DNA from 3 places in the Streptomyces decoyicus genome. Region 3 is predicted to be linked to each of the others. Evidence: riboswitches for the same ligand, from Rfam matches in the RefSeq annotation. Region 3 holds a riboswitch; each other region holds the start of a gene.
The links. A riboswitch is a leader RNA that binds a small molecule or an ion and turns the genes downstream of it on or off. The one in region 3 is predicted to bind cyclic di-AMP.
Positions count from the first base shown of each region.

Region 1: linked by a shared signal. The riboswitch ahead of K7C20_RS17525 (M23 family metallopeptidase) and the one ahead of K7C20_RS27585 (M23 family metallopeptidase) in region 3 are both predicted to bind cyclic di-AMP.
Region 2: linked by a shared signal. The riboswitch ahead of K7C20_RS34155 (C40 family peptidase) and the one ahead of K7C20_RS27585 (M23 family metallopeptidase) in region 3 are both predicted to bind cyclic di-AMP.

Region 1 covers NZ_CP082301.1:4,014,845-4,021,556, forward strand. Annotated here, with positions in the region: gene K7C20_RS17520 (aldo/keto reductase) at 24-980, opposite strand; gene K7C20_RS17525 (M23 family metallopeptidase) at 1,232-2,365, opposite strand; cyclic di-AMP (ydaO/yuaA leader) riboswitch at 2,377-2,523, opposite strand; gene K7C20_RS17530 (DUF2332 family protein) at 2,816-4,009, shown strand; gene K7C20_RS17535 (PP2C family protein-serine/threonine phosphatase) at 4,137-5,279, opposite strand; tRNA gene K7C20_RS17540 (tRNA-Lys) at 5,622-5,697, opposite strand; gene K7C20_RS17545 (DEAD/DEAH box helicase) at 5,875-6,712, opposite strand, start outside.
Region 2 covers NZ_CP082301.1:7,825,327-7,832,038, forward strand. Annotated here, with positions in the region: gene K7C20_RS34130 (adenosylmethionine--8-amino-7-oxononanoate transaminase) at 1-348, opposite strand, end outside; gene bioB (biotin synthase BioB) at 341-1,492, opposite strand; gene K7C20_RS34140 (8-amino-7-oxononanoate synthase) at 1,649-2,875, shown strand; gene K7C20_RS34145 (LysR family transcriptional regulator) at 2,963-3,877, opposite strand; gene K7C20_RS34150 (LysE family translocator) at 3,949-4,617, shown strand; gene K7C20_RS34155 (C40 family peptidase) at 4,859-5,332, opposite strand; cyclic di-AMP (ydaO/yuaA leader) riboswitch at 5,337-5,525, opposite strand; gene K7C20_RS34160 (hypothetical protein) at 5,813-6,121, opposite strand; gene K7C20_RS34165 (ATP-dependent Clp protease proteolytic subunit) at 6,127-6,712, opposite strand, start outside.
Region 3 covers NZ_CP082301.1:6,253,774-6,260,485, reverse strand. Annotated here, with positions in the region: gene K7C20_RS27600 (bifunctional acetate--CoA ligase family protein/GNAT family N-acetyltransferase) at 1-1,284, opposite strand, end outside; gene K7C20_RS27595 (HPr family phosphocarrier protein) at 1,506-1,787, shown strand; gene K7C20_RS27590 (GntR family transcriptional regulator) at 2,136-2,825, opposite strand; gene K7C20_RS27585 (M23 family metallopeptidase) at 3,089-3,868, opposite strand; cyclic di-AMP (ydaO/yuaA leader) riboswitch at 3,882-4,037, opposite strand; gene K7C20_RS27580 (M16 family metallopeptidase) at 4,247-5,629, opposite strand; gene K7C20_RS27575 (M16 family metallopeptidase) at 5,668-6,712, opposite strand, start outside.

The DNA of each region.
Region 1 (6,712 bases), 2.2 Mb from region 3:
CTCCGCCCCCCGTATGGCGTGGTTCAGGCAGACGCCTCGTTCAGCAGCGCCAGTTCCGCCTCTGTCAGGGTCAGATCGGCCACCGCGAGCAGCGCCGGCAGCTGTTCCACCGTGCGGGCGCTGGCGATGGGCGCCGCGACGGTGGGCTGGGCGGCGAGCCAGGCGAGGGCGATGGTGGCCGGCTCGGCCTCGTGGGCGGCGGCGACCGTGTCGAGGGCCTGGAGGACGCGCCGGCCGCGGTCGGTGTCCACGTACTTGAGCGCGCCTCCGGAGCGGGCGCTGTCAACGGTGGTCCCCGGGCGGTACTTGCCGGTCAGGAAGCCGGAGGCGAGGGCGAAGTACGGGACCGCGGCGAGGTCGTGGCGGGCGGCCACGTCGGCGAGTTCGCCCTCGTAGGTGTCGCGGGAGACCAGGTTGTAGTGGGGTTGGAGGGCGACGTAGCGGGCCAGGCCCTCGCGGGCGGAGAAGGCCAGGGACTCCTCCAGGCGCTTCGCCGAGATGTTGGACGCGGCGATCTCGCGGACCTTGCCGGCCCGGACGAGGTCGTCGAGAGCGGTGAGGAACTCCCCGACCTCGACCGATTCGTCGTCGTAGTGGGTGTAGTAGAGGTCGATGTAGTCGGTGCGCAGACGGGTGAGGGATCCGTCGACCGCGGACTTGATGGTGGCGGCGGACAGGCCCTTGAGGTCCGGGTGGGCGCCGACCTTGGTGGCGATGACGACATCGGAGCGGTTGCCGCGGGAGGCCAGCCAGTTGCCGAGGACCGTCTCGGATTCGCCGCCCTTGTTGCCGGGGACCCAGGCCGAGTAGGCGTCGGCGGTGTCGATGAAGTTGCCACCGCCCGCCACGTAGGCGTCGAGCACGGCGAAGGATGCGGCTTCGTCGGCCGTCCAGCCGAAGACGTTCCCGCCCAGGCACAGCGGGGAAACGGAGAGCGAGCCGAGCGGCCGGTGGTTTCGGGGGCTTTGTGTCGCGGTCATGCGTGGTGGCAGCGTCGGGGGGCGCGGAGTTATTCCTTCCGCTGCCCCCCAGCAGCCACTTCCGTCAGCAGTGTCACCAGCGGTGTCACACGTTGAGGCCGCGCGTCACGTCCTGCGGCCACGCGTCACGCCTGGAGGCCGCGCGTCAGCCTGCCTTGCGGCCGCACATCACACCTGGAGGCCGCACATCACACCTTGAGGCCGCGCGTCAGCCTGCCTTGAGGCCGTGCGTCACATGTTGAAGCCGCGCCTCACACGTTGATGCCGTGGTCGCGCAGCCACGGCATGGGGTCGATCGGGTCGCCGGCGTCGGGGCGGACCTCCAGGTGGAGGTGCGGGCCGGTGACATTGCCGGTGGCGCCGACGCGGCCGATGACGTCGCCCGTGTTGATCTTGCCGGAGGTCTTCACCATCGAGGACAGGTGGCAGAACCAGAGTTCGGTGCCGTCGTCGAGGGTGACGACGATGCGGTAGCCGTACGAGCCGGCCCAGCCGGCCTGGGTGATGGTGCCGGAGTGCACGGCCTTGACGGGAGTGCCGGTCGGCGCGGCGAAGTCCTGTCCGGTGTGGTCAGCGGCCCAGCGGTCGCCGGCCTGGCCGAAGCTGGCGGTGAGGGTGTACGAGGAGACCGGCGCGATGAAGTTCTTCGCCAGCTTGGCGAGGCGTGCGGCCTCCGCCTTCCGGCGGGCCGCTTCTTCTGCCTCGCGCTTGGCCTCCATTTCGGCCGCCTTCTTGGCTGCTGCGGCCTTCTCGGCCGACTTCTGGTGCGTGGCGGCTTCGGTCTCGGCCTTCTGGAAAGCGGCGTGTTCGGCGGCCTCGCGGGCCTCGCTCTCGGCGGCGCCCTGCTGCGCGTCGGCCTGCTGGAGGATGCGGCTGCGCAGCGCCTCGCCGGCGCCCGTGCCCGAGTCCGTCCCTGAGGCCTGGGTCAGGGGGCCGGAGACGTCCTGAACCGCACCGTCCGTTGCGGAGTCCGCGGCCGCGGCGGAGTCCGTGCCGGAGTCCGAGCCCGAGTCCGATATGAGGTCGCCGACGCCGGAGAGGGACTCGGCGTCCGGGAGTTTGTCGGCGAGGTCGTCGGCCATTCCGCCGACGTCCGGCATGGAGATCGGAACCGCCGGGCGGCCCTCGGCCGTGGCCATTCCGCCGGCGCCGACCGCGGCGATGACACCGACGCCCAGGACCGTGCCGCTGCGGGCGAGTCCGCCGCCGCGCTGCTTGGCCACCCGGTGCTTGCCGCGGACGGAGCGGATGGAGTCCTCGGTGGGATTCCATTCCTCCCACGGTCCGTCGTTCGTGTTGTCCGCATCACCGGGGCCTTGGAAGGCACCTCGGTCATCGAGGTCGTAGGCGGACGGACCCTCGGGGGCAGGCCTGTTGGACGCCACGGGGGCGCTCTCCTTTCCTTCCTTCTCGCCTACCGGGTTAGCTGACGGGTTCGGAGCAGGAAGGTCTCCTACGGGCGCCCGCTGGCGGAGGGCGTCCGATTCACCCCAAGGAAGTGGTTCCCCGGTTCCCTTGGTGCAGTTCGAGGTGCTGGAGGTGCGTGAAAAGCGCGTGCGGGATTCGGCGTCGGCGCGCGGTGCCGCCTCTTGCGACGGCTGGGACGACCGCGCTGCGTTATCGGACAGTAATAGAGATCGCAGCCGAATTCCAAGCCTTCCCGTGAATCCCTGTCGTCTCCGCACAAGGTTTGGCGTGGACTTTTTCGGCCAGCACGGCCACAAACCGGGCGAGTTGACCGTCCGCCTCTAAACGATCTCCCGTTGATTGTGCGTCAGTTGTTATGCGGAGGGGTGCCCCTCGGTTACGGAACGTGAGAGCAGTAACGTCGGATCATGGTCGTCAACGTCGGGAACACCGGGAACGTCGAGAGCGCTGCCGCCGGCGCATGGGGAGTGGCGGGGCGGTACCGGGAGTTCTCCTGGCGTCAGGCCCGGGGGCGGTGCACCGCCCATGAGGAGCTGAGCGCGCGGATCGGCCAGGACCCGGAGCTCTGCGATCTGCTGTCGGGGTCGCTGCCGGCCGGCGACAAACAGCAGCCGGACCTCCTGCTCGCCGCCGTCCGCTATCTCGACGGCCCGCACGCCGAGCTGGGCCCGCGCGGCGACCTGGCTTACGGACGCTGGCGCGAGTGGACCATCCGGCACTGGGACGAAGTGCGCGCGGTGATCATGCAGCGTTCCGCCCGGACCGACGAGCCGGCCCACTGCGCCACCCTGCTGCCGCTGCTCGCCCGCCTGCCGCAGCCACTGGCGCTGCTGGAGGTCGGCACGTCGGCGGGGCTGTGTCTGCACCCCGACCGCTATCGCTACCACTACCGCTACCGCTACGAGGACGACAGGGGTGCGGGCGGGGGTGCCCTCCCGGGAGACGCCCTCCGGGGAGACGCCCATCACGGAGATGCCGCCCCCCAACGTGCCCCCCTCCGGGCCGAGGTAGGGGAGCCGGGCAATCCGCTGGTGCTCGGGTGCCGTACGGGATGGCCGGCCGACGAGCTGCCCGACCGGCTGCCCCACATCGTCTGGCGGGGCGGGATCGGCCTCGACCCGCTCGACCCGGCTGCCGAACGGGACGATCTGCGCTGGCTACAGGCACTGGTCCGGCCGGGCGACGGGGAGCGGGCGGCGCGGCTGTCCGCGGCCGTCGACGCGGTGCGGTCGGTGCCGCGCCCGCGGATGGTGCGCGGCGATCTGCTCGACGAGCTGCCCGCGCTCGCCGCCGAGGCGCCGCCCGAGGCGACGCTGGTCATCTTCCACACCGCCGCGCTGGCACACCTCCCGCCCGCCCGCCGCGAGGAGTTCGCGCGGCTCGTACGGTCACTGCTCGACGGCCGGGCCGGCGGCGGACACTGGATCGCCAACGAGCACCACTCCGTCCTGCCCTGGATCACCGCGCCGGCGCACCACCCGCCGCACCCGGATGACGCGCTGCTGACCCTCGCCCTGGACGAGCGCCCGGTAGCGCTCACCGGCCCGCACGGCGAGACCCTGCGGCGGCTCCCGGGGGCAGAGGGCGTGGCCCGGGACTGAGCGCGGGCCCCGCGCTCCCCGCCCACGGAACGCCCCCGCAACGCTCCCGTCCAAGGGACGCCCCGCACACCCCCGCCCACGGCGCCCTGCAACGCCTCCCTACGCCTCCCTACGCCTCCATCGGCCGCTACGCCCCCATCGGCCGCTGCACCGCCAGCAGGGCCATGTCGTCGGCCGGCGCACCGCCCGTATGCCGTGCGACGTCCTCGACGAGGGTCTCCAGCAGGTCGTCCGGGCCCGTGAAGCGGCGGCCGCGCAGTCTGCTCGACGGGGTGTAGAAGCGGCCCAGCAGGTCGCGGGCCTCGGTCACCCCGTCGGTGAAGAAGAGCAGCAGCGCGCCGGCGGGGAAGAACGTCTCGTCCGACCGGTCCGGCCAGCTCGCCACCTCGCCCATCCCCAGGGGCAGCGCCGGCGCCGCGGGAACCAGCTCACGCAGGCCGCCGTCCGGGGTGAGCAGCAACGGGGACGGGTGGCCACGGTTGAGCACACGCAGAACGGACTGCCCGTTGGCGGGGATCTCGGCCAGGACGGCAGTGGTGAACCCCTCGAACTGGTCGAGCCCCGCACGCCGCCCGCCCTCCCGTTGCAGCGCCCGCTCCAGCCGGCCCGCCACCGCCTCCAGGGTCGTCTCCTGTTCCGCCGCCTCGCGGAAGGCCCCGATGACGATCACCGCGGCCTCCACCGCCTCCAGCCCCTTACCCCGCACGTCGCCGACGATCAGCCGTACGCCGTGCGGGGTGTCCTGCACCGCGTAGAGGTCGCCGCCGATCCGGGCATCCGCCCGCGCTCCCACGTAACGGGCGGCGACGGCGAGGCCGGCGAGCTGTTCGGGCGGCGTGGGCAGTACGGCACGCTGGGCGGCCTCTGCGATGTCCCGTACGGACGCCAGGTGGGCATCGCTCCTCCGGACGACCCGGTTGATGCCGAGGGCCAGCAGGGCGATGACGAGGACCATGGCGGTCTCCGCCAGCGACTCGCCGTAGTCCGGTGCGACGCCGCGGTAGGCGACGGCCCAGATCTCGCCGAGCACGGCGGCGAGGGCCGTGAGGGCGGTCGTACGCAGGGAGGAGAACGAGGCGGCGACCAGCGGGGCGGCGCAGAAGAAGGGGGCGGCGGTGTAGCCGGCCGGCATCCCGATGCCGAGGGCGAGGCCGCAGACGATCAGAAGGACGGGGAGCCTGTGCATCAGGTAGCGGCCGGACGGGCCCCGCCGGCCGCGGCGCACCCGCCGCTCCCCCTCGTCCATGGGAGGCGCTTCGTCCTGGAGCATCCGCACCGGCCTCTTCCCGCTCCCGCCCGTCCGTACGAGCACCGTGGTGGCGGCCGCGTCGATGTCCCCAGCGTTTCCGGTACGGCACCGGGCGGCGAATCCTCAGGGGCCGGACGGGTCACGGCGCAGGCCAGGGCAGCAGACGGCAGACGGCAGACGGCAAACCGCAAACACCAGCCAGCAGCCGACAGCCGACAGCCGACAACCGACAGCACAAGATTGCCCCCCACAGGCCCACTTGGAGGCCGCTCACGACCCGGCCAGCGCGAAGGGCCCGGACCGCATACGGTCCGGGCCCTTCGGGTCCTGCTCAGCAGGCCGGACGGTTCTCCCGTCCACTTCTGGTGGGCCATCAGGGGCTCGAACCCTGAACCAATGGATTAAAAGTCCACTGCTCTGCCAATTGAGCTAATGGCCCGCACCGAGCAGCATAGCCCGAGGACGTGCCACAGCCCGAAGGCATTAGGGATCAGGCTGCCCCGCGGGGTGCCACAGGCCCCTTCGGCGGACCTTCACGGGGCCGGTGTCCCCCGCTCAACACGCAGGGCCCGTACGCCACTTGAGTGCGTACGGGCCCTGCGGTCAGCCTGGATGATCAGCCGTTGCGCTTCCAACGGGGCTTGTCGTCACGGCGGCCGAAGGAGCCGGTCGTGGCGCCACGGTGGTCGTCACGGCGGCCGTACGGACGGTCGCCGCCGGAGCGGTGGCCGCCGGAGGCCGGACGGCCACCGGAACGGTCGTCACGGTTGAACGGACGGTCGCCGCCACCGGAGCGGTAGCCACCGGAGGCCGGACGGCCACCGGAACGGTCGTCACGGTTGAACGGACGGCTCGGACGGTCGCCGCGGTCGCGGTTGAAGCCACCACCGGAACGGTCGTCACGACGGTCGCGGTTGAAGCCACCACCGGAACGGTTGTCACGACGGTCGCGGTTGAAGCCACCACCGGAACGGTCATCGCGACGGTCACGGTTGAAGCCACCACCGGAACGGTCGTCGCGGCGGTCACGGTCGAAAGAACGGCCACCCGAGCGGTCGTCACGACGGTCGGAGGAACGCCCACCGGAACGGTCGTCACGACGGTCGCGGTTGAAGCCACCACCGGAACGGTCATCGCGACGGTCACGGTCGAAAGAACGGCCACCCGAGCGGTCGTCACGACGGTCACGGCGCTCGAAGTTGCCCCGGTCGTCGCGGCGCTCGTCCGACCCACCGGCCTGGGCCGGTACGGCGGCCTCGGCGGCGGCCTCGGCCTCGGCGGTGACGGCCGCGGCGGCAAGCGCCTCGGCCGGGTCCTCGCCACGCTCACGGGCGGCACGGGCGGTCAGCCGGTCGGCCTCCTCGCGCAGCTCGGTGGCGCGGCGCTGCAGGCGCTCCAGCTCGCGGGTCAGCTCGGCCACCTCACGCTCGGCCTGCTTGGCGGAGTTGTTGGCG
Region 2 (6,712 bases), 1.6 Mb from region 3:
GAAGACGTGCTGAAGCGGCTCCGGGCTGATGTCGACCAGCCGCTTCGCCAGCCGCACGGCGGGCTCGTGGGTGAGCCCGCCGAACATCACATGGCTCATCCGATCCAGCTGACCACGCGCGGCGTCATTGAGCACCGGGTGGTTGTAGCCGTGTACGGCCGACCACCAGGAGGACATGCCGTCGACCAACTCGTCCTGGCCCTCGACCGGTTCGGCCAGCCGGAGCCGGACGCCGGACGCCGACTCGACCAGCAGCGGTGCGGCCTTGCCGGGCATCGGCCCGTAGGGATGCCACACATGCTGCCGGTCGAGCGCGAGCAGTTCGCCGGGGGTGAGCGGCTCAGGCATTGGGGGGCAGGTCGGTACCGGCGCCACGGCGGCGCACCGAGACCAGGTCGCGGCGGGTCTCGTCGGACGGTGCCGGGACGGTGGCGGCCGGCGCCTCTGCGTCGGCAGCGGCCCCGTCGGCCGCCCCGTCGCAGCCCTGCCTGCGGTGCTCGGGCAGTGTGGTGGTGTCCGTGCCCTCGACCTCGAAGCCGGCGTCCTCGATCATCGCGAGGTCGTCCTGGCCGGCCTGCCCCTCGCTGGTCAGGTAGTCGCCCAGGAAGATGGAGTTGACCAGGTGCAGGGCGAGCGGCTGCATGCTGCGCAGATGCACCTCACGGCCGCCGGCCAGCCGTACCTCGATGTCCGGGCAGACGAACCGCACCATCGCCAGGATGCGCAGCGCGCGCTGCGGGGTGAGGTTCCATTCCTTGGCGAGCGGGGTGCCCTCGAACGGAATCAGGAAGTTCACCGGGACGGAGTCAGGGTCCAGCTCGCGCAGCGCGTAGACCACATCGACGAGGTCGGCGTCGCTCTCGCCCATACCGGCGATCAGCCCTGAGCAGGCCGACATACCGGCTGCCTGGGCCTGCTGGACGGTGGAGACCCGGTCCGAGAAGTCGTGCGTGGTGCAGATGTCGCCGTATGTGGCTTCCGAGGTGTTGAGGTTGTGGTTGTACGCATCGGCGCCCGCCGCACGCAGCCGGCCGGCCTGGCCGTCGGAGAGCAGACCGAGGCAGGCGCAGACCTCCACTCCCTCGTTCTGCTCCTTGATGGCGGAGATCGTCTCCGAGACGCGGTCCACGTCCTTGTCCGTGGGGCCCCGGCCACTGGCCACCAGACAGACGCGCTTGGCGCCGCCGGCCACCCCGGCGGCGGCCGCCTTGGAGGCGTCGTCGGGCTTGAGCCAGGTGTACTTGAGGATCTCGGCCTTCGACCCCAGCCGCTGGGAGCAGTAGGAGCAGTCCTCGGGGCACAGCCCCGACTTGAGGTTGACGAGATAGTTGAGTTTGACCCGCCGCCCGAACCACTGGCGGCGCACCTTTCCGGCCGCGGCCACGACATCGAGCAGTTCGTCATCGGAGGTGGCCAATACAGCCAGTGCCTCTTCACGGGTCGGCAACTCGCGCCGCAGTCCCTTGTCCACCAGTGTGTTCAGCAGGTCCATGGCGTTGATCCTGACGCACGTCACCGCTCCCGGCAAAGGAGGATTCCCACAACGAGCTGCGATCGAGGTGTGTGTATCGCCACACCGTGCGCCTGCGGAACGACCGCTAACGTCTATCGACAGCCCACAATCGAGGCCGACAGACGAAGGAAGCCGATGCCGCAGGACTCCGCCCCGTCGCTGCTTCGCGACACCTCCCCGGCGAGGCTCACCGAGCCCTCCGCCGAGCCCGCCCGTGCGGCGTACGACGCGGCTTTCGACTGGCTCGATACGGCCTGTGCCGAGCGCCGGGACGCCGGACTTGTCCGCACCCTGCGCCCCCGCCCCGCCGACTCCCCGCTGCTCGATCTGGCCGGCAACGACTATCTCGGACTCGCCCGGCATCTTGAGGTCACCCGTGGTGCGGGCCGCGCCGCACACCGCTGGGGCGCCGGCGCGACCGGCTCCCGGCTGGTCACCGGCAGCACCGAGCTGCACGCCCTGCTGGAGAAGGAACTCGCGGCATTCTGCGGCTTCGAGGCCGCTTTGGTGCTGTCCTCCGGCTATGCCGCAAATCTCGCCGCCGTCACGGCACTCACCGCCACGGGCACCCTGATCGTCTCCGACGCGGGCAACCACGCCTCCCTCATCGACGGCTGCCGGCTCTCCCGGGCCCGTACCCAAGTGGTCCCGCACGCCGATCCGGAGGCCGTACGTGCCGCGCTGACCGGCCACGACGGCCGGGCGCTCGCCGTGACCGACTCGGTGTTCTCGGTCGACGGGGACGCCGCGCCGCTCCCCGCGCTGGCCGAGGTCTGCCGGGCCCGGGGAGCCGGGCTTCTCGTCGACGACGCACACGGCCTGGGGGTGCTGGGCGAAGGCGGCCGCGGCGCGCTGTCGGCGGCCGGGCTCGCCGGTGACGGTGATGTGGTGGCCACCATGACGCTCTCCAAGTCGCTCGGCTCCCAGGGCGGTGTGGTGCTCGGCCCGGCCCGGGTCATCGAGCATCTGGTCAACACCGCCCGTTCGTTCATCTTCGACACCGGTCTCGCCCCGGCGGCGGCCGGTGGCGCCCTCGCCGCGCTACGGCTGCTGCGCCGTGAACCGCAACGCGCCGCCCGGGCCGTCCGGATCGCTCAGGGGCTGCACGAGCGGCTCACCGCGGCGGGTCTGACGGCGGTACGCCCGGACGCGGCCGTGGTCTCCGTACGTGCCCCCTCGCCGGAAGCGGCGCTCCGCTGGGCCGCCGACTGCCGTGCGGCCGGACTCGCGGTCGGCTGCTTCCGGCCGCCGTCCGTGCCCGACGGAATCTCCCGGCTGCGGCTCACCGCCCGCGCGGACCTGACGGACGCTCAGCTCGACCGGGCGGTCGGCACGATCGTGGCCACAGCGCCGACGGGCTGAGCCGGCGACCGTGCGGAGCGGTACGGCGGCCGGCCCCTTGGCAGGCCGCCGTCCACGGAACCGGCCGTCCGCCGCGGCCGTCCGCCGTCATGGCGCGGGGGAGTGGCGGGTGAAGGCCCCGCGCAGCAGGGCCCGCAAGGTGTCCGCGGCCGGGGTGCCGCCGAGGCGGTAGGCCACCGAGATCCGGCGGTGCAGCTCCGGTGGGTCCAGCCGGCGGGCCCCCAGCGGTGTCAGCGCCCCCTCCGCCACCATCTCCGGGACCACCGCCACTCCGAGCCCCGCGCTCACCAGTGCACACACCACGGCATAGCTCGGCGACTCACAGCGCACCGCCTCACTGGCCCCGGCGGCCGCCAGTGCCGCCTCCACCTCCCGCCGGTTGGGATTGGCCGGCGCCATGCTGACCAGCGGCTGACCGGCCAGCTCCGCGAGCGGCAGCCGTCCGGAGCCCGCCGAGAGGGCATGGCCGGGCGCCGTGACCAGCACCAGCTCCTCGGTCAGCAGCGGTTCCAGGCGCACCCCCTCCGGCGCCGGCATCGCCTCGCCCGGCACATACTCATGCGTCAGCGCCAGATCGACCTCGCCCAGCGCCACCGCCGCGGTCGCCTGTGGCGGTACGTACTCCGTCACGCTCAGCTCCACATCGGGGTGCGCCCGCCGGAACGCGCTGAGCGCGGGCGGCAGCAGATGCGTACCGGCGGTCATGAACGTGCCGACCCGCAGCCGGCCGCCGGACAGCCCGGCCAGCCGGGACAGCTCGTGCCGCGCCTGATCCAGCTCGTCGAGGACCCGCCGGGCCCGTACGAGCAGCAGCTCACCGGCGGCCGTCAGCCGAGCCCCGCGATGGTGGCGCACCAGGAGCGCCGTTCCGGCCTCCCGCTCCAGCTTGGCGAGCTGCTGGGAGAGCGCGGGAGCGGTGTAGCCCAGCCGGGCGGCGGCCCGGGTGATCGAACCGGCCTCCGCCACCGCTACCAGGGCGGCCAGCCGTGTGGGATCGTACATAAGAATCTCTTTAGGCTCTCCAAGAACATTGCCAATACCTATTAAAGGCTCGGACCGGCGATGCTGCTCTCATGGACGGACAGCTGATCGCCTTCACCGGAGTCGCCGCGGGCATGGTCGCCATGCCGGGCGCGGACTTCGCGGTCGTGGTGCGCAATGCGCTCGACTCGCGCCGGGCGGGGGTGGCGACCGCCGTCGGAGTCGCGGGCGGGCTGCTGGTGCACACCGCGCTGGCGGTGGCCGGGCTCGCGGCGGTGCTGGTCGCCGTGCCCACGCTCTTCGGAGCCGTCCAACTCCTCGGCGGCGGCTACCTGTTGTACCTCGGTGTCCGCGCCCTGGCCGCGGCCTTCCGCCGCCCTGTGGCCACCACGGACCGCACCGCGGGCCCGGCCGCCACCGCACCGGCCGACGTCCCCCGGCCCGTCGCTCTCCTGGGCACCACACAGAGCCTGCGTCAGGGCTTTCTGACCAATGCGCTCAACCCCAAGGCCCCTGTTCTCTTCCTCAGCCTGCTCCCGCAGTTCGTCCCGGCGGGACAGCCCGCGCTGCCCCGGACGCTGCTGCTCGCCACGATGGTCGTCGCCATGGCACTGGTGTGGTTCCCCGCCGTCGCACTGCTCGTCGACCGGCTGGGCGTCTGGCTGCGCCGCCCGCGGGCGGCCCGTGCCCTGGAAGCCACCACCGGAGCGCTGCTCACGGCGCTTGGAGGCATCCTGCTGGTGGAACTGGCGCTCGCCTGAAGGGGCGCCCACAGAACCTTCTACGGCCGCTCCGCCTCAGCCGCGACCGCCGTGCGGCACCCTCGGCACCTTGGCGCCCACCGGCACGAGCCCGGCGGCCAGAATGCACGGTCACCGCTCCGTCCGTGGGCGGGAAGCTCCCGCGGGCCGCGGACATCAGCAGCTCGCCCAGTCGCGAAGTCACCCGGCCAAATGGCCCAAACCTACTGGCAATTGACCGATCGTGAGAGGAATGGTCAGGTCAGTGCACCCGCCCGTACCAGACCGAGCGGCTCCAGATCCGTTCCAGCCGCACGACGCTCCCGGCCTTGGGCGCATGCCACATCCGGCCCCGGCCCGCGTAGATACCGACGTGGTAAATGCCGCCGCGCGAGTAGAAGAAGACCAGATCACCGCGGCGGCGCGAGGCGGCCGAGATGTGCCGGGTGCGGCTGTACTGCGCGGCGGCGGTGCGTGGCAGGGCCCGCCCGGCGCGCTTGAACGAGTACAGCGTCAGCCCGGAACAGTCGAAGGCGTGCGGCCCTTGGGCGCCGTACCGGTAGGGAGATCCTCCCTTGGAAGCCGCGACCCGCAGCGCATGGACGGATACGGAGGCGGCTTCGGCGTTCCCGGCCGCTCCTGGAGCCATGGTGGTCCCGCCGAGGGTGACCAGCGTCAGAGCGGTGACAGTGCCGGCGCGTGCCAGCAGATTCGGCGTATGCATGCGCACGGTCATGCGCAAACCCTTCGTCAGCCGCCTGCGAAGGAAGACCTGTCGGGTTCGGGCAGGCGAAGATGCCCGGCCGTATGTACGGCTTCACCCCAAGGAGCCCTCGGCCGTGAAGGCCGGGACCCCGCTCTGCTCGGGTCCTCCGCTCCCGCCGATCCACATCGTCGACCGGACATCCGCACGGCGGCGGGATTAGGCGCCCGTCCGGACCGCCCCGTCGCTGTGGCGGGGTCTTGTCGTCGAAGGGATCGTCACGCACTCGGGACCCGAATTCCGAGCTGAAAATGCCGTATGTGAGATGGGTCACAATTGACCCGAATGGTTAGATTTGTTCCCTCAGGTGCCGCGGCGCGGGGTCTTGCACCCCCCGGACCAGGGGCGAAACATCAAGGGCCGGAGAAAATGTATCCGCCCCGCGCAATTCGTCACCTCCCCACATCGGGCGCGGACGCTACGCCGTATGTGCAGCCTCTGGCGCGTGTCGTGTCAGATTTCCTCGGGTGGCGGCACCGTCACGAGCCCGGTCCGGCGTTCGCCGTCCAGCACCCGCAGTGCCCGGGTCAGTGTTCCGCGGTGCACTTCGCTCTCGCCCCGGCTGTGCATCAGTGTCAGCGCGTCCCGTAGACGGGTCGCCTTGCCCACCAGTGCCTGGGCGGCGCGCAGTCCGCTGTAGGTGCCACCGCAGCGGGTCGGGTTGATCCGGCCCAGCAGGTCGATCACCTCCAGATAGCTGTCGATCAGCTCGCCCTCGGCGCGGGTCAGCGCGGGCAGCGGCGGCGGTTCGGGGGGCAGCACCGGGCTCACCGCGCCACGGGCAGGTGGGCCGACTGCTTGCGGTTGCGGGTGAGTCCGTCGATCAGGCCGTACTCCTGAGCGGCGATGGCGTCGAAGATCTTGTCCCGCTCGATGTCGGCGGCGATCCGCTCGCGGGGCTGCCCGGTGTGCTTGGCCAGCATCTCCTCCAGGACGTCGCGGGTGCGCAGCATCTCCTCCGCCTGGATCTGCAGATCGGTGGCCTGCCCCTGGATGGGTTCGCTGAACGACGGCTGGTGGATCAGGATCCGGGCCCCGGGCAGCGCCAGCCGCTTTCCGGGCGCGCCGGCGGCCAGCAGTACCGCGGCGGAGGAGGCGGCCTGCCCCAGGCAGACGGTCTCCACGTCGCACGACACGAAGTGCATCGTGTCGTAGATGGCGGTCATCGCGGTGAACGAGCCGCCGGGGGAGTTGATGTAGAGCGAGATGTCCTGCTCGGGCGCGGCGTGTTCGAGGTGCATGAACTGCGCCATCACGTCATTGGCGGAGGCGTCGTCGATCGGGGTGCCCAGGAAGACGATGCGCTCGCTGAGCAGCTTGGAATACGGGTCCATGGTGCGCGTCCCCTGTGAG
Region 3 (6,712 bases):
CAGGATCACGACGTCGGTGTCCGGGTCGTCGTACCAGTACTGGAGCAGGTCGTTGCCGGAGACGTCGGCGCGGTTGCCGGCCGAGACGAAGGCGGAGATGCCGGCGATACCGCCGTCACCGGGGCCGCGCGCATGCAGTCCGCTGAGCAGGGCGATGCCGATGGCACCGGACTGGGTGAACAGGCCGATGTGGCCGGCGCCGGGCATCTGGGGTGCGAGGGAGGCGTTCAGCCGGACGTCGGGGGCGGTGTTGATCAGCCCGAAGGCGTTGGGCCCGACGAGCCGCATGCCGTACGAGCGGGCCTGGCGGAGCAGGGCGCGCTGCCGCTCCCGGCCGTCCTGGCCCGCCTCGGCGTAACCGGACGACAGGATCAGCACGCCCTGGACGCCGTGTTCACCGCAGTCGCGGACCACGTCGGGGACGTGGTCCGCGGGGACGGCGATGACGGCGAGGTCGACCGGGTCGGGAATCTCCCGCAGGGCGCGGACGGCAGGCACGTCTTCGGGATGCAGCCGCGGCATGTCTTCGGGGAAGGCGTGGTTGACGGCGTGCACACGGCCCGTGAAACCGGAGTCCAGGAGGCTGCGCAGGGCGGTGCGGCCGACGCCGCCGGGGGTACGACCGGCACCGATGACGGCGACCGAGCCCGGGGCGAGCAGCCGCTGCACGGAGCGGGCCTCGGCGCGCTGCTCACGGCCGCGCATCACGGCCATGGACTGCTCGGTCGGCTCCAGGTCGAACTCCAGACGGACCACACCGTCTTCGAAGGTGCGCTTCTGGGTGTAGCCCGCGTCCGTGAACACCTTGATCATCTTGGAGTTCGCGGGGAGCACCTCGGCGGCGAACCGGCGGATGCCGCGCTCGCGGGCGACGGCCGCGATGTGCTCCAGGAGGGCAGAGGCGACACCGCGGCCCTGGTGGGCGTCCTGGACGAGGAAGGCGACCTCGGCCTGGTCGTCCTCGGGGTTCTTGGCGGGCAGCCCCTGGTCGTTGATCCGGTCGTAGCGGACGGTGGCGATGAACTCGCCGCCGACGAGGGCGGCGAGCCCGACCCGGTCGACGTAGTCGTGGTGGGTGAAGCGGTGTACATCGCGGTCGGACAGGCGCGGGTAGGGCGCGAAGAAGCGGTAGTACTTCGACTCGTCCGAGACCTGTTCGTAGAAGGAGACCAGCCGCTCGGCGTCATCCGGGGTGATGGGGCGGATCCGTGCCGTGCCGCCGTCACGCAGCACCACGTCGGCTTCCCAGTGGGTCGGGTATGCGTGGTCCGGCGGCTTCTGCATGCCGACAGGGTACGACCGGGCGCCGACAACCGGCGCCGCGCGCGTACGCTCGGGTGCGGGGCAGTCCGGCGCGGTCGTAGGGACATACGGACCGGCCCGGTCTGCCGAGCCTCCGTTGGGGGACCAATAACCGCAAAAGGCCAGGCCTCAGGGCTGCGGAGCACTTCCGGCAGCGTGAGAGACTGGTCTAGACAACAGTCACGACTTTGAAGGGCAACACCATGGCTGAGCGCCGCGTCAATGTCGGTTGGGCCGAGGGCCTGCACGCCCGCCCCGCGTCGATCTTCGTCCGTGCGGCCACCGCCTCCGGCGTCCCGATGACGATCGCCAAGGCTGATGGCAACCCCGTCAACGCGGCCTCCATGCTCGCGGTCCTGGGTCTGGGCGCCCAGGGCGGCGAGGAGATCGTGCTGGCCTCCGACGCCGAGGGCGCCGAGGAGGCACTCGACCGCCTGGCCAAGCTCGTCGCCGAGGGTCTCGAGGAGCTCCCCGAGACCGTCTGAGTCCGCCAGGACCTCCGCATGCGGCGGCCCCGCCGCGGCGACCGGTGACCGGTGACCGGTTGCCGCGGCGGGGCCGTTTCCGTGTGCCGGGATCCGGTCGCTGTGCCTGTGGCCGGGATATCGATACACGCGCTCACTGCATGCACCGTACGCATTACCGCATGAGGAGCTGGAATTCCGGGCGGCCCGGCATGCGCAATGCGCTATGCGCAAGAATTAGCGCGCATTCCTCCCTGTCCCACGTGCCGAAAAATAGGCAGCGGAATTCGGGCTGAAGGCGGACCAAAAAGGGGAAGCCGCCCCGGCTGCCGGAGGAATATTCGCGCTTCTTTGTATACGGGGCCATTGTTAAGGGCGGGCGCGCGCCGTGTTGACGCGTGGTTTCGGATCCCTCACTTCCGTCTTGGCGGGGCGCCGCAGCCGGTACACCGGGAGCGAGCGCTCGACATGAGCCGCCATCAGGGCGCGGGCCCGTTCCGCGTCCCCCCGGGCCACCGCGTCCAGCACCGCACCGTGTTCGTCCCACGACTCCCCGGCCCGGGCCGGCAGTTCCACCACGTACATCCACTCGATCTTGCGCCGCAGCTGGGTGAGCAACGCCGTCAGGCTGGGGCTGCCGGCCGCCTGGGCCAGCGTCTCGTGGAACCAGCCGTCCAGTTGGCGCAGATCGGCGGGGTTGCCGTGACGGGCCCGCTCGCGGCCGAGCCGTACCAGGCCACGGAGCACCTTGAGGTGCGCCGGGCTGCGGCGGGCTGCCGCACGAGCGGCCCCCAGCGGCTCCAACAGGGCGCGGACGGCGAGGAGATCGGCGGCCTCCTGCTCGGTGGGCTCGGCGACACAGGCGCCTGCGTGGTGGCGGGTGGTGACAAACCCTTCGGACTGCAGGGTGCGCAGCGCTTCACGGACCGGCACTCTGGAGACGCCGTACCGGGCCGCCAGGATCTCCTCGATCAGCCGGCTCCCCGGCGCCAGCGCACCGGAGACAATGTCGTCGCGAATCGCCGTGCACACCGCATGCGCGGAAATATGGCCTCGCATCTTCCGTGCCTCCGCCGTAATCCCCTGGAAACGCCGCCGGTCGGCGACTTTTCCGTGACTCTATTCGACCGGAACGGCTTTTCCGAAGGACTCCGGTTATTCATGGATATTTTTTGGCCAGCAGACGCGGGTCGCCGGCCCATGCGGCGCACGCACACCGCACGCCGGATAACGCCGAAGCCCCGGCCGTGTGGCCGGGGCTTCCGACGGATGCGCGGTGCGACGCGGGCCCTGCGAGGCGCGCGGCCGGGCGAGGCGGGAGATCAGGCGTTGACGCCGTGCGAGCGCAGGTAGGCGACCGGATCGATGTCCGAGCCGTAGTCGGCGCCGGTACGGGCTTCGAAGTGCAGGTGCGGGCCGGTGGTGTTGCCGGTGGAGCCGGAGAGGCCGATCTGCTGGCCCGGGGTGACGTGCTGGCCGACCGAAACGCCGAGCGACGACAGGTGACCGTACTGGGTGTACGTGCCGTCGTTCATCTTGATCACGATGTTGTTGCCGTACGCACCGCCCCAGCCGGCCTCGACGACGGTGCCCGCGCCGACCGCGTGGACGCTGGTGCCGGAGGCGGCGTGGAAGTCGATACCGGTGTGGCTGCCCGAGGACCACAGGCCGCTGGAGGCCTTGTACGAGGTGGAGACGTAGGAGTCCGCGACGGGGGCGACAAAGGTGTTGAGGCGCTTGCGCTCCGCCTCACGGGCGGCGCGCTCCTTGGCCTTGCGGGCGGCCTCGACGCGCTGCCTGGCCTCTTCGGCCTGCTTCTTGGCCACGGCCTCGGCCTTGGCCTTCGCCGCCGCGGCCTCGGCCTCTGCCTGCTGCGCGTCGGCCTGGGCCTCGACGTGGTTGGCGAGCTCGTCGCCCAGCACGACGGCCCGCTGCAGACCGGTGTCGTGGGTGCGCGCCTCGTCCGTGGCTGCCAGCGCCGGCGAGGCCACGGAGGCGACAACGCCGCCGGCCGCGAGGGTGGCTATGCCGGCGATGTTGCGGGTCGTTCGAGCGGGGCGGTTCGCACGACGGTGCTTCCCGGTGGCACGGATGAACGCCATGTGGCTGGCTTGTCCTTTCCTTCCTTCTCGCCTACCGGGTTAGCTGACGGGTTCGGAGCAGGAAGGTCTCCTACGGACTCCTCCGGAGGGGAGTCCGATTCACCCCAAGGGACACTGGGTCCCCGGCTCCCCTGGCTCGCGCCGTACGGGGACTCGGCGATGACTGCCCGGTGCCACTGTTGTGGCGGACTTGTGACGAACAGCCGGACCGACGCTAAACGGGGCAACTTTCAATCGGCAAACAGAACCGCTTTTTTGTGCGGGATGCCACAAGAACCGTGGCGCCAGCCGCGATAAACCGGACATACAGCGGCTCCCGTGGCGCGAACGCCACGGGAGCCGCTTTGTCGATATATGACCTTCCGTCATATGGCGGGGCTAACCGCTGACGACCGTCACCTCACCGATGCCCAGCGCCTTGATGGGCTCGGCGATCTGCGCCGCATCGCCCACCAGGACTGTCACCAGCCGGTCCATGGGGAAGGCGTTGACCGCCGCCGCCGTCGCCTCGACCGTGCCGGTCTCCGCGAGACGGACGTACAACTGCGCCTGGAAGTCGTCGGGCAGGTGCTGTTCCACCTGGTCGGCGAGGGTGCCCGCAACGGCTGCCGCGGTCTCGTACTTCAGCGGCGCCACCCCGACGAGGTTCTGTACGGCGACGTCCCTCTCGTCGTCCGTCAGCCCCTCTGCCGCGAGGGTGCGCAACACCTTCCACAGGTCCTCCAGGGCCGGGACGGTGGAGGCGGTGTCCACCGAGCCGCTGATGGCGAGCAGCGAGGCGCCCGTGGCCCCCTCGGGAGAGGTGGGGGCGGTGGAGCGGAGCACCTGGCCGAAGGCGCGCACCCCGTAGGTGTAGCCCTTCTCCTCCCGCAGAACGCGGTCCAGACGGGAGGTGAGGGTGCCGCCCAGGCAGTACGTGCCGAGCACCTGCGCGGGCCACACCCGGTCGTGCCGGTCGGCACCGATACGGCCGATGAGCAGCTGCGTCTGGACGGCACCGGGGCGGTCCACGATCACCACGCGGCCGGTGTCGTCGGCGACGATCGGCGAGGCCTTCAGCGGCTCGGCCGTCGAGCCGCTCCAGGCGCCGAGGGTGTCGGCGAGCGCGGCGTCCAGGTCGATGCCGGTGAAGTCACCGACGATGACCGCGGTGGCCGTGGCGGGCCGTACATGGGCGTCGTAGAAGGCGCGGACAGCCGCGGCGTCGACGCGTCCGACGGTCTCCTCGGTGCCCTGGCGCGGCCGCGACATCCGGGATGTGGCCGGGAACAGCTCCTTGGACAGCGCCATCGCGGCGCGCCGGGCCGGGTTGGCGAGCTCGTGCGGGATCTCGTCGAGACGGTTGCGCACCAGCCGCTCGATCTCGCTCTCCGGGAAGGCGGGCGCGCGCAGCGCGTCGGCGAGCAGGCCGAGCGCGCGGTGCAGCCGGGACGCCGGCACTTCGAGGGACACCCGTACACCGGGGTGGTCGGCGTGTGCGTCCAGTGTGGCGCCACAGCGTTCCAGCTCGGCGGCGAACTCCTCGGCGTCGTGCTTGTCGGTGCCCTCGGACAGGGCGCGCGCCATGATCGTGGCGACACCGTCCAGGCCCTCGGGCTCGGCGTCCAGCGGAGCGACGAGGTTGATCTCGACGGCGACGACCTGCTGGCCGGGGCGGTTGCTGGTCAGGAGCGTGAGCCCGTTGGGCAGTTGGCTGCGGTCGGGGGCCGGGAAGGCCCACGGCCTGGGCGCGCCGCCCTGGGGCTGGGGGTGAAAGTCCATGCTGCTCACGGGGGAATCGGCGTGGGTGGTGGCGTCGCTCACTGGTCCGCCTCCCCTTCCTCGGTGTCGGCGGCGTCGGTCGGCTCGGTGGGCTCGTAGACGAGCACCGCGCGGTTGTCGGGGCGCAGCCGGGCCTTGGCGACCGCCTGCACCTCCTCTGGGGTGATGTCCAGGACACGCTGCACGGCGCTCAGCGCGAGCTGCGGGTCGCCGAACAGGACGGCGAAGCGGCACAGTTCGTCGGCGCGGCCGCTGACCGTGGCCAGCCGGTCCAGCCACTCGCGCTCCAGCTGGGCCTGTGCCCGCTCCATCTCCTCCGGGGTCGGGCCCTCGGCGGCGAACCGGGCCAGCTCCTCGTCGACCGCGCGCTCGATGCCGGGAACCTCCACGCCGCCGGACGTCTTCACGTCCAGCCAGCCCAGCGAGGGTGCGCCGGCCAGCCGCAGCAGCCCGAAGCCGGCCGCCACGGCGCTGCGGTCGCGCCGCACCAGCCGGTTGTACAGGCGGGAGGACTCGCCGCCGCCCAGGACGGTCAGCGCGAGGTCCGCGGCGTCCGCCTCACGGGTGCCGTCGTGCGGCAGACGGTAGGCCGCCATCAGGGCCCGGGCGGGAACATCCTCCTCGACGACCTCGCGCAGCTCGCCGCCGATGACGTCGGGCAGCGTGCCGTCGCGCGGCGGCTGCTTGCCGTCGTGCCCGGGGATCGAGCCGAAGTACTTCTCCACCCACGTCAGCGTCTGCTCGGGGTCGATGTCGCCGACGATCGACAGGACGGCGTTGTTGGGCGCGTAGTACGTCCGGAAGAACGCCCGCGCGTCCTCCAGGGAGGCCGCGTCCAGGTCGGCCATCGACCCGATGGGTGTGTGGTGGTACGGGTGGCCCTCCGGGTACGCCATGGCCGTCAGCTTCTCGAAGGCCGTGCCGTAGGGGACGTTGTCGTAGCGCTGGCGGCGCTCGTTCTTGACGACGTCGCGCTGGTTCTCCATGGAGTCGTCGTCGAGCGCGGTCAGCAGCGAACCCATCCGGTCCGCCTCCAGCCAGAGCGCGAGCTCCAGCTCATGGGCGGGCATGGTCTCGAAGTAG